Regions from separate parts of the Leucobacter allii genome, predicted to be linked through region 2. Evidence: riboswitches for the same ligand, from Rfam matches in the RefSeq annotation. Region 2 holds a riboswitch; the other holds the start of a gene.
The links. Region 2 has a riboswitch for glycine ahead of gcvP (aminomethyl-transferring glycine dehydrogenase). Riboswitches for the same ligand answer to the same signal wherever they lie in the genome.
Positions count from the first base shown of each region.

Region 1: linked by a shared signal. The riboswitch ahead of MUN78_RS11765 (L-serine ammonia-lyase) and the one ahead of gcvP (aminomethyl-transferring glycine dehydrogenase) in region 2 are both predicted to bind glycine.

Region 1 covers NZ_CP095045.1:2,533,952-2,538,978, reverse strand. The annotation lists gene MUN78_RS11765 (L-serine ammonia-lyase) at 242-1,594, opposite strand; glycine riboswitch at 1,891-2,001, opposite strand; glycine riboswitch at 2,003-2,098, opposite strand; gene MUN78_RS11760 (hypothetical protein) at 2,359-2,988, shown strand; gene MUN78_RS11755 (APC family permease) at 3,152-5,027, opposite strand, start outside.
Region 2 covers NZ_CP095045.1:2,276,417-2,281,443, reverse strand. The annotation lists gene MUN78_RS10615 (amino acid permease) at 1-1,523, shown strand, start outside; glycine riboswitch at 1,560-1,653, shown strand; glycine riboswitch at 1,658-1,758, shown strand; gene gcvP (aminomethyl-transferring glycine dehydrogenase) at 1,810-4,656, shown strand; gene gcvT (glycine cleavage system aminomethyltransferase GcvT) at 4,751-5,027, shown strand, end outside.

The DNA of each region.
Region 1 (5,027 bases), 260 kb from region 2:
CGTGTTTTCGGGGAGGGGAATCCCGCCCCGGGCGCGAGCGGCGAAGGGTCGCGCCCGCCGAGCTCGGGCCGAGGTGCAGCTTGGGTGAGCGATGCGGCTTCGGTGAGTCGGGATCGTGCGGATCGGTGTGACGGAAGCCGCATCGCTCACCGAAGCGACGCCCAGACCCGAAGCGACGCCCAGACCCGAAGCGGCGCAGGATCCGCGCCGGATCCGCACCGTGCCGGGCCCCGATCCGCGCTCAGCATTCCACGGTGTTCACGCCGACGCCGACCCTCACGGCGAGGCCGCCGAGCGCGGTCTCCTTGTACTTGTCGCTCATGTCCTTCCCGGTCTCGCGCATCGTGGCGATCACCTGATCGAGGCTGACGTGGTGCGAGCCGTCGCCCATGAGCGCCATGTTCGCCGCGTTGACCGCCTTCCCGGCCGCGATCGCGTTGCGCTCGATGCAGGGGATCTGCACGAGACCGCCGACCGGGTCGCAGGTGAGGCCGAGGTTGTGCTCCATGGCGATCTCCGCGGCGTTCTCCACCTGCTCGGGGGTGCCCCCGAGCACCTGCGCGAGTCCCGCCGCCGCCATCGAGGATGCGGACCCGACCTCGCCCTGGCAGCCGACCTCGGCCCCGGAGATCGACGCCTGCTCCCGGTAGAGGGCGCCGACCGCGGCGGCGGCGAGCAGGAACTCCCCGACGACCTCCTGGCGCTGCGCCGCGCACCAGCCCGCCGCCTCCGGGTGGTAGTGCGTGGCGTAGAAGAGCACCGCGGGGATGATACCCGCCGCGCCGTTCGTCGGCGCCGTGACGACGCGCCCTCCCGAGGCGTTCTCCTCGTTCACGGCGAGCGCGACGAGGTTGATCCACTCCTGCCAGTACCGCGGATCCCGATCCGGATCGCGCTCGCTCAGCCGCCGATGCCACTCGGGCGCGCGGCGTCGCACGCCGAGGCCGCCGGGCAGGGGCCCCGTGCGGGTGAGCGCCGAGTTCTTGCAGGCCTCCATGACCTGCCAGATGCGGGCAAGGCCATCTTGGATATCCCGTTCCTCGTGCCGGCTCCGTTCGTTCGCGAGCATCACCTCCGCGATCGAGCGCCCGGACCCCCTGGCATGCGCGAGCAGTTCGGCGGCCGTGCGGAACGGATAGGGCTCCGCCGGGCCGGCCGCGGATTCGCCGGACTCCTCCTCGCCCTCCCGCACGACGAAGCCGCCACCGACCGAGTAGGCGAGCTCCTCGTGGAGCGGGGCGGCCGAGGCGTCGAGGGCCGCGAAGCGCATCCCGTTCGTGTGTCTCGGCAGCACGGTGAGGGGGCGCAGCACGAGATCCTCGACGCCGAAGTCGAGCTCGACCGTCGGGGACCCCAGCTCGGCGGCGAGCCGGACCGTCCCCTCCGAGCGGATCCGGGCGAGCGCCCGATCCGCCTCGTCGGGGAGCACGGTCCCGGGGTCGAAGCCCTCCAGTCCGAGCAGCACGGCGGTGAAGGTGCCGTGCCCGCGCCCGGTCGCCGCGAGCGAGCCGGTGAGCTCGACGCGCAGTCCGGCGACCCGGTCCACGAGCCCCGCGGCGCGCACTCGGTCGACGAAGCCGCGGGCGGCGCGCATCGGTCCGACGGTGTGCGAGCTCGACGGGCCGAGGCCCACCGTGAACAGTTCGAACACGCTCGTGCCCGATCGCGCCCGCGCGGGCGGGAGCGACGGGGCAGCGGGTGCCGTCGTGGAAGAGACGGCGGGGGAGGCTGCGGGTACGGTCGCCGGGGAGTCTGCAGGTGCGGTCGTGGAGTCTGCGGGTACGGCGGGGGAGGCTGCGGGTACGGTCGCTGGGGAGCCTGCGGGGGAGGCGGGAACGGCGGTCATGGGGTCTCCGAACGGGGTGCGCGTTCGCGCGGGCGGACTGGGATCCTCCCCGCTCTGTACTGGGACCTGAGAGATTCGAACGCCCCGTCCGTTCGCGACGAGCGCGTCCTTGCACCTTCGGTGAGCCGCGGCGTCGCGGCTGCTTTTCAGAGTTGCCGTGCTGCAGCGGTACGGGTGCCTGAGAGATTCCCGGGGAGGGCTTGCTCCTACGGCGCCGGGTCGCACGCCCCCGGACTCTCCCGCTGCGGCTCGATGGCCGATATTCACGTTGATTGCAGCCGACGATAGCACCGCCGCGGCGGATCCCCAAGCACCGCGCACGGCACGCGCCCCGGTCGGATCGGGCCCGCGCCCCGACGGTGCCGGGCCCGTGCCCGGGCCGCGTGACGGGATTCCAACCCGGCTCCCATGCGCGCGGGCTCCCGGCGGCGTAGACTCTCCGGGTCCGCGGGCGGCCGGAGATCGCGCACCATCCCGTGCGCCAGGCCCCGCGGAGACACCCGAGGAGTTCCGTGCACCGAGACCATCAGCGTCCCATCCTGCAGCCCACCGCCGATTTCGACTGGATCATCGGCTCTGACGAGCCCGGCGCGGCCCACCGCCTCGCTCAGGAGACCTCGTGGGCGCTGCTGGACCGGGTGCGACGCGGCGCCGATCCCCAGGTCGTCGAGCGGGTCGTCGGGCTCGCCTCGGGCGACGGCATCGACGACATCGCGGAGCTCTGGGCGGCGGAGGGCACGCACTCCCTCGCCGGCGTGCTCTGGCGCCTCTACCTCCTGCGTCGCGTCGTCGCCGCGGATCCCGAGGCGGCCGCCGACCTCTTCACGCGCGGGAGCGCCGCCTCGGCGACCATCGATCCGGTCGTCGCCGGCGCCGCGGAGCCCGTGACCCCCGGCTCGATCGCGGGGCTGTGCGACACGATCCTGCGCGGAGTCTTCGCGGGGGATCTCGGCGCCGCGCTCGATCGCGCTGCAAGCTACTGCCGCCTCATGGCGCTCGGCGCGGCCGACCTCGCGGACGCGCGGGACGCGCACGACGACGCGCACGCGACGCAGCTCACCACCCGGGCGCTGCGCTATTCGACGCTCGCGCAGGAGCTGCACGCGGGGGCGCGCCGCTGGCGGGACGGCACGCTCGCCTGACGCGCCCGGGCCCGAACCCGCCCTGGTGCGCGGAGGAGACTGCGGTAGAATCTCTCGTGCCGGGCCGCAGTAACCCCGGGCTCCAATTTTCGCCGCTTCGAGCGGCCTTCCGCCGAGAGGCGTTCTGCGGCTCGGTTCCTTCCTCTCCGGTCGACGACCGCACTCAGGCGACGTGCACCCACGGACGGCGCGTGTGATCGGGCTCCGCCTCCCGCAGCACCTCGCGCGTCATCGGCGCGATCTCGCCCTCGCCGAAGAGCAGGAAGCGGGCGAAGCCGGCGATCGGATTCCCCTCGTTCCACCGGAAGTAGACGTGCGGCGTGCAGCCGAGCGCGTCGCGCAGGTGCAGCGCGACCGCGGCGATGGCGTTCGGCACCGAACTGCTGCGCACCACGAGCACGCGGAAGCCGTGGCGTTCGACGCCCCGCACGAGCAGCTCGCCCTCGAAGTCCGAGCTGTCGGAGATCTCGACCTCGATGAAGAGCGCGTCGGCGTCGGGCAGGCGATGCGCGCGCCGCGCGTGCTCGAGCTTCGCGGCGTAGCGCTCCGCCGACAGATCGTCCGGCGTGTGGGCGATCAGCCGGAGCTGTCCGGGAGCCTCGATGAACGCCGCGGCCGAGGGCTCGAGGCGCACGGCGGTCGCGCGCAGCTCCGTCGACCGGAGGACGCGGGAGACGAGGCTCACCGCGAGGATCCCCAGGATGAAGCAGCCGGCGATCTTGATGCCGTCGGGCCGCTCGATGATGTTCGCGACCGTGGTGTACAGGAAGACGAGGCTCACGATCCCGAAACCGATGGTCGCCCCGCGCTCCTTCCGCGCCCGCGCCGTGAGCGTCACCGCGACCGCCGCCGAGGTGATGAGCACGAGCACGCCGGTCGCGTACGCCCCGCCCTGCGCGTCGACGCTCGCCTCGAAGATCACCGTGATCGCGAAGGCGACGGCGGTGAACACGAGCACGAGCGGCCGCGTCGCGCGCGCCCACGCGGGGGCCATGCCGTAGTGCGGCAGATAGCGCGGGACGAGATTCAGCAGGCCCGCCATCGCCGAGGCGCCGGCGAACCAGAGGATCGCGATCGTGATGATGTCGTAGACGGTGCCGAAGCCCTCGCCGAGATAGGCGTGGGCGAGGTAGGCGAGGGCGCGGCCGTTCGCCGCCCCGCCCGGCTGGAACTCGGCGGCGGGGATGAGGGCGACCGTTGTGATCGATGAGGTGACGAGGAAGCCGCTCATGATGAGCGCCGAGGTGGTGAGGAGGCGCCGCGCGCCCCGGATCCGGCCCTCGGGCCGCTCCGCGGTGTCCGCGGCGTCGCCGCGGATCTGGGGCATGACCGCGACGCCGGTCTCGAAGCCGGAGAGCCCGAGGGCGAGCTTCGGGAAGACCACGAGCGCGATCGCGACGACGAGCAGCGGATCGCCGTGCTGCGCGGTGAGCACGCCCCACCAGTCGCCGATCACGATCGGATCGGCCACGAGATGGCCGATCGCGACGACGACGACCACGAGGTTCACGGCGAGGAACGCGGCGACGAGCGCGGTGGCGAGCCGGATCGCCTCGCGGAAGCCGCGGAGGAAGACGACGCCGAGACCGGCGAGCAGCGCGAGCGTGATGACGACCTCCTGGCCGGCGAAGCCGCGCGGCGCGAAGGGGTTCTCGACGAGGTGCGCGGTGGCGTCCGCCGCCGACAGGGTCATGGTGATCATGAAGTCGGTCGCGGCGAAGCCGAGGAGGGCCAGGATCGCGAGCTTGCCGCCCCAGCGGGGGAGGAGCCTGGCGAGCATCGAGATCGAGCCGGTGCCGTGGGGGCTCTCCCGCGCGACGCGACGGTACACCGGTAGGGCGCCGAGCAGGGTGACGGCGACCAGCACGATGGTGGCGATCGGCGCGACCGCGCCCGCGGCGAGTGCGGCGATGGCCGGCTGGTAGCCGAGGGTGGAGAAGTAGTCGACGCCGGTGAGGCACATCACCCGGAGCCAGTGGGCCCGGCGCTCCTGCCCCGGTCGGCCGTGCGGGCCGGCGTGCTCCCCGGGCGGCTCAGCC
Region 2 (5,027 bases):
CCGGGTACTTCGAGAAGCGCAAGCTCAAGCGCGCCGCCGGCGTCTGGGGGCTCTGGGGCCTCGCCGTCGGGGCCGTGATCTCCGGCAACTTCTCCGGATGGAACTTCGGCATCGAGGCGGCCGGCTTCGGCGGCATGCTCATCGCCTTCGCCATCCTCGTGGTCATGTACTACGGCCTCGTCTTCTCCATCGGCGAGATGGCCGCAGCCATGCCGCACACGGGAGGGGCCTACTCCTTCGGCCGCGCGGCGATGGGGCCGTGGGGCGGCTTCGTGACGGGGCTCGCGGAATCCATCGAGTACGTCGCGACGACCGCGGTCATCGTCTACTTCTCCGCGGGCTACGCCAACGGCGTCACGGAGGGGCTCATGGGGTTCAGCCTGCCGAACTGGGTGTGGTGGATCATCCTCTACGCCGCCTTCGTGGCGCTCAACACGGCGGGCGCGGCCATCTCGCTCAAGTTCGCGATCGTCGTCTCCTTCGTCTCGATCGGCGTGCTCGTGCTCTTCGCCGTCATGGCGTTCGCGAGCGGCACCGTGAACTGGGGGAGCCTCCTCGACATCGCGCCCGACCCCGGGCAGTCCGCCTTCCTGCCGCACGGCGTGCTGCCGATCCTCTTCGCGCTGCCCTTCGCCATGTGGCTCTTCCTCGGCATCGAGGAGCTGCCCCTCGCTGCGGAGGAGTCGCACGATCCCGTCCGCGACATCCCGCGCGCCGGCCTCTGGGCCCGCGGCACCCTCATCGTCACCGGCCTCCTCGTGCTCCTGCTCAACACCGCCGTGCTCGGCGCCGAGGCCACGGGTGTCGCGGGGGAGCCGCTCCTCGACGGCTTCCGCGCGATCCTCGGCGACGATCTCGCCTGGGTCGCCGGTCTCCTCGCCCTCTTCGCGCTGTTCGGCCTGCTCGCTTCGCTGCAGGGAATCATGTTCGCCTACGGGCGCAACCTCTACTCCCTCTCCCGCGCGGGCTACTACCCCAAGTTCCTCTCGCTCACGGGCTCGCGCCAGACCCCCTGGGTCGCGCTCATCGCCGGGGCGATCATCGGCCTCGCCGCGCTCGTCATCGTGGAGCTCACGGGCGGCGACAGCGGCGTCGGCGGCGCCGTCGTCCTGAACATCGCCGTGTGGGGCGCCGTGCTCGCCTACTTCATGCAGATGCTGTCCTTCATCATCCTGCGCCGCAAGTACCCCGATGCGAAGCGACCGTATCGCAGCCCCTGGGGCGTGTTCGGCGCCGCGGCGGCGGCCGTGATCTCGGCGCTCATCTTCCTCGGCTTCCTGCTCAACGAGACCTTCCGTCCGGCCATCGTGGCGATCGTGGTGGTCTACGTCGTCGGCCTGCTCATCTTCGGGCTCTACACCCGCCACCGCCTCATCCTCTCGCCCGAGGAGGAGTACGCGGTCTCGGGCGGGCTCCACGGCGACCCGCAGCGCGAAGGCTACGGCGGGGAGGTCGAGGAGGAGCTCCTGGCGCTCGACGGCACGGACGCCGCCGGCGATCCCGATCGGCCGCGCGCCGTGTAGAGTGAGACCGCAGCAGCACATCTGAATACCGGCCATCACGTCATGGCGGGAGAGCCCGGGCCGAGCGCCCGGCGCCGTAGGAGCAACCCCTCCCCGGGAATCTCTCAGGCCCCCGTACCGTCACGACACGGCGACTCTGGAAAGCGGCAGGCGCGCGAGCGCCGGCTCACCGACGGTGCAAGGATGCGCCCGCCCGGGCGGGCGCATCCGAATCTCTCAGGTACCCATCACAGAGCGGGGAGGATCCTCTCGTCCGCTTCGTGCCCCGCACGACGTCCCCTCGGAGATCCTCGTGAGCCCCACCCCTCCAGCCAGCGCCTTCGCCGACCGGCACATCGGCGTGACCGCCCCCGCCGATGTGCGGGCCATGCTCGACCGCCTCGGCTACGCCGAGCTCGACGAACTCGTCGACGCCGCGGTCCCGAGCGCCATCCGCATGGACGGTCCGCTCGACCTCCCCGCCGGCGTCGGCGAGGAGCAGATCCTCGCCGAGCTCCGCGGCTTCGCGGCGAAGAACACCCCGATGGTCCAGATGATCGGGCAGGGCTTCTCGGACACGCACACGCCCCCGGTGATCCGTCGGAACGTCCTCGAGAGCCCCGCCTGGTACACCGCGTACACGCCGTACCAGCCGGAGATCTCGCAGGGACGCCTCGAGGCGCTCCTGAACTTCCAGACGATGGTCTCCGACCTCACGGCGCTGCCCGTGGCGAACGCCTCGATGCTCGACGAGAGCTCCGCGGCCGCCGAGGCCGTGCTCCTCATGCGCCGCGCCGGCAAGGCGTCGCCCACCGCGAAGGCCGTGCTCGACGCCGCGCTCTTCCCGCAGACCATCGCCGTGATCCGGGGCCGCGCCGAGGCGCTTGGCTTCGAGGTCGAGGTCGCCGACCTCGGCGCCGGGCTGCCCGAGGGGGAGCTCTTCGGCATCGTGCTGCAGCAGCCGGGCGACCGCGGCGCCGTCGTCGACCACGCGGCGACGATCGCCGCGGCGCGGGAGCGCGGCGCGATGGTGACCGTGATCGCCGATCTGCTCTCCCTCACCCTCATCGTGCCGCCGGGCGAGCAGGGCGCCGACGTCGCCGTGGGCAGCACCCAGCGCTTCGGCGTGCCGCTCTTCTTCGGCGGCCCCCACGCGGCGTACCTCGCGGTCCGCGCCGGGCTCGAGCGCTCGCTCCCCGGCCGCCTCGTCGGCGTGTCCAGGGACGCCGCGGGCCGACAGGCCTATCGGCTCGCGCTGCAGACCCGCGAGCAGCACATCCGCAGGGAGAAGGCGACGAGCAACATCTGCACCGCGCAGGCGCTGCTCGCCATCACGGCGTCGATGTACGCCGTGTACCACGGCCCCGAGGGGCTCCGGGCCATCGCCGAGCGCGTGCACGCGCACGCGAGGGCGCTCGCCGCGGCGCTCGCCGCCGCGGGGATCCCGCTCGCCTCGGCCTCGTTCTTCGACACGGTCGTCGCCGAGGTCCCCGGCCGCGCCGACGCGGTGATCGCGGCCGCGGCCGCGGCCGGGATCAACCTGCGCCGCATCGATGCGGGCACGGTCGGCGTCTCGACCGACGAGACCACGACGGCCGCGCACATCGCCGCCGTGGCGCGCGCCTTCGGCGCCGCCGAGCCGAGCGCGCCGGCGCCGGGCGCCGCGTTCCCGCCGGCGCTCGCCCGCACGAGCGACTACCTCAGCCACCCGATCTTCGCCACCGTGCGCTCCGAGACCCAGATGCTGCGGTACCTGCGCCGCCTCGCGGACCGCGACCTCGCGCTCGACCGCACGATGATCCCGCTCGGATCCTGCACGATGAAGCTCAACGCGACCGCCGAGATGGAGGCCATCTCCTGGCCGGAGTTCGCGGGCATCCACCCGTACGCGCCCGCCGAGCAGACCGTCGGCTGGCGCGAGCTCATCGCGGAGCTCGAGCGCCGACTGGTCGCCATCACCGGGTACGCCGGCATGTCGCTGCAGCCGAACTCGGGCGCGCAGGGCGAGCTCGCCGGCCTCCTCGCCATCCGCGGCTACCACCGCTCACGGGGCGAGGCGGACCGCACGGTCTGCCTCATCCCCGCCTCGGCGCACGGCACGAACGCGGCCTCCGCCGTGCTCGCCGGGATGCGCGTCGTCGTCGTGCGGAACACCGACTCCGGGCACATCGACCTCGACGATCTGCGCGCGAAGGTCGAGGCGCATCGCGACCAGCTCGCCGCGATCATGATCACCTACCCCTCCACCTACGGCGTCTACGACACGGACGTGCACGAGGTGTGCGGGCTCGTCCACGCCGCCGGCGGACAGGTCTACATCGACGGCGCCAACATGAACGCCCTCGTCGGCATCGCGCAGCCCGGGCGCTTCGGCGGCGACGTGTCGCACCTCAACCTGCACAAGACCTTCGCGATCCCGCACGGCGGCGGCGGCCCGGGCGTCGGCCCCATCGGGGTCGCCGAGCACCTGCTCCCGTTCCTCCCCGGCGATCCGCGCGGCGGGGGAGCGACGGGCGGCGCGGCGGTCGTCGCGACGATCTTCGGCTCCGCCGGGGTCCTCCCGATCTCCTACGCGTACATCGCGCTCATGGGAGCCGAGGGGCTCGCGCGGGCGACGCGGACGGCGCTCCTCAGCGCGAACTACATCGCCGCGAGGCTCGCCGAGCACTTCCCCGTGCTCTTCACGGGGGAGTCCGGCCTCGTCGCGCACGAGTGCATCCTCGACCTCCGCGAGCTCACCGCGCGTTCGGGCGTCACCGCCGAGGACGTCGCGAAGCGCCTCATCGACTTCGGCTTCCACGCGCCGACGCTCGCCTTCCCCGTCGCCGGGACGCTCATGGTCGAGCCCACGGAGTCCGAGGACCTCGGCGAGATCGAGCGCTTCATCGCGGCCATGATCGCGATCCGCGGCGAGATCGCGGACGTCGCCGAGGGCCGCTGCCCCCTCGGCGACTCGCCGCTGCGGCTCGCCCCGCACACGGCCGAAGCGCTGCTCGACGCGGACTGGGACCGGGCATACACCCGCGAGCGGGCCGCGTACCCGGTCGCCTCGCTCCGCGCCGACAAGTACTTCCCGCCGGTGGGGCGGATCGACGGTGCGCACGGCGATCGCAACCTCGTCTGCTCCTGCCCGCCGCCCGAGGCCTTCGCATGACCTGCCGAGCCGCGACCCCCGCGAATCCCACCCCGACGAATCCGACTCCCGCACACCCGACCCCGACGACACCGACCGACGAGAGCAGGACACCATGAGCGACCCCAGGCGCACCGCGCTCGGCGCCGAGCACGACGCGCTCGGCGCGACCTTGACCGACTTCGGCGGCTGGGAGATGCCGCTGCGGTACGGCTCCGAGCTCGCCGAGCACCGCGCCGTCCGTGAGGCGGCCGGGCTCTTTGACCTCTCCCATATGGGGGAGCTGCGCGTCACCGGAGCCGACGCCGCCGTCTTCCTCAACAGCGCACTCGTGGGGGACCTCGCGAGGGTCGCCGTGGGCCGCGCGAAATACTCGCTGATCTGCGCGGAGG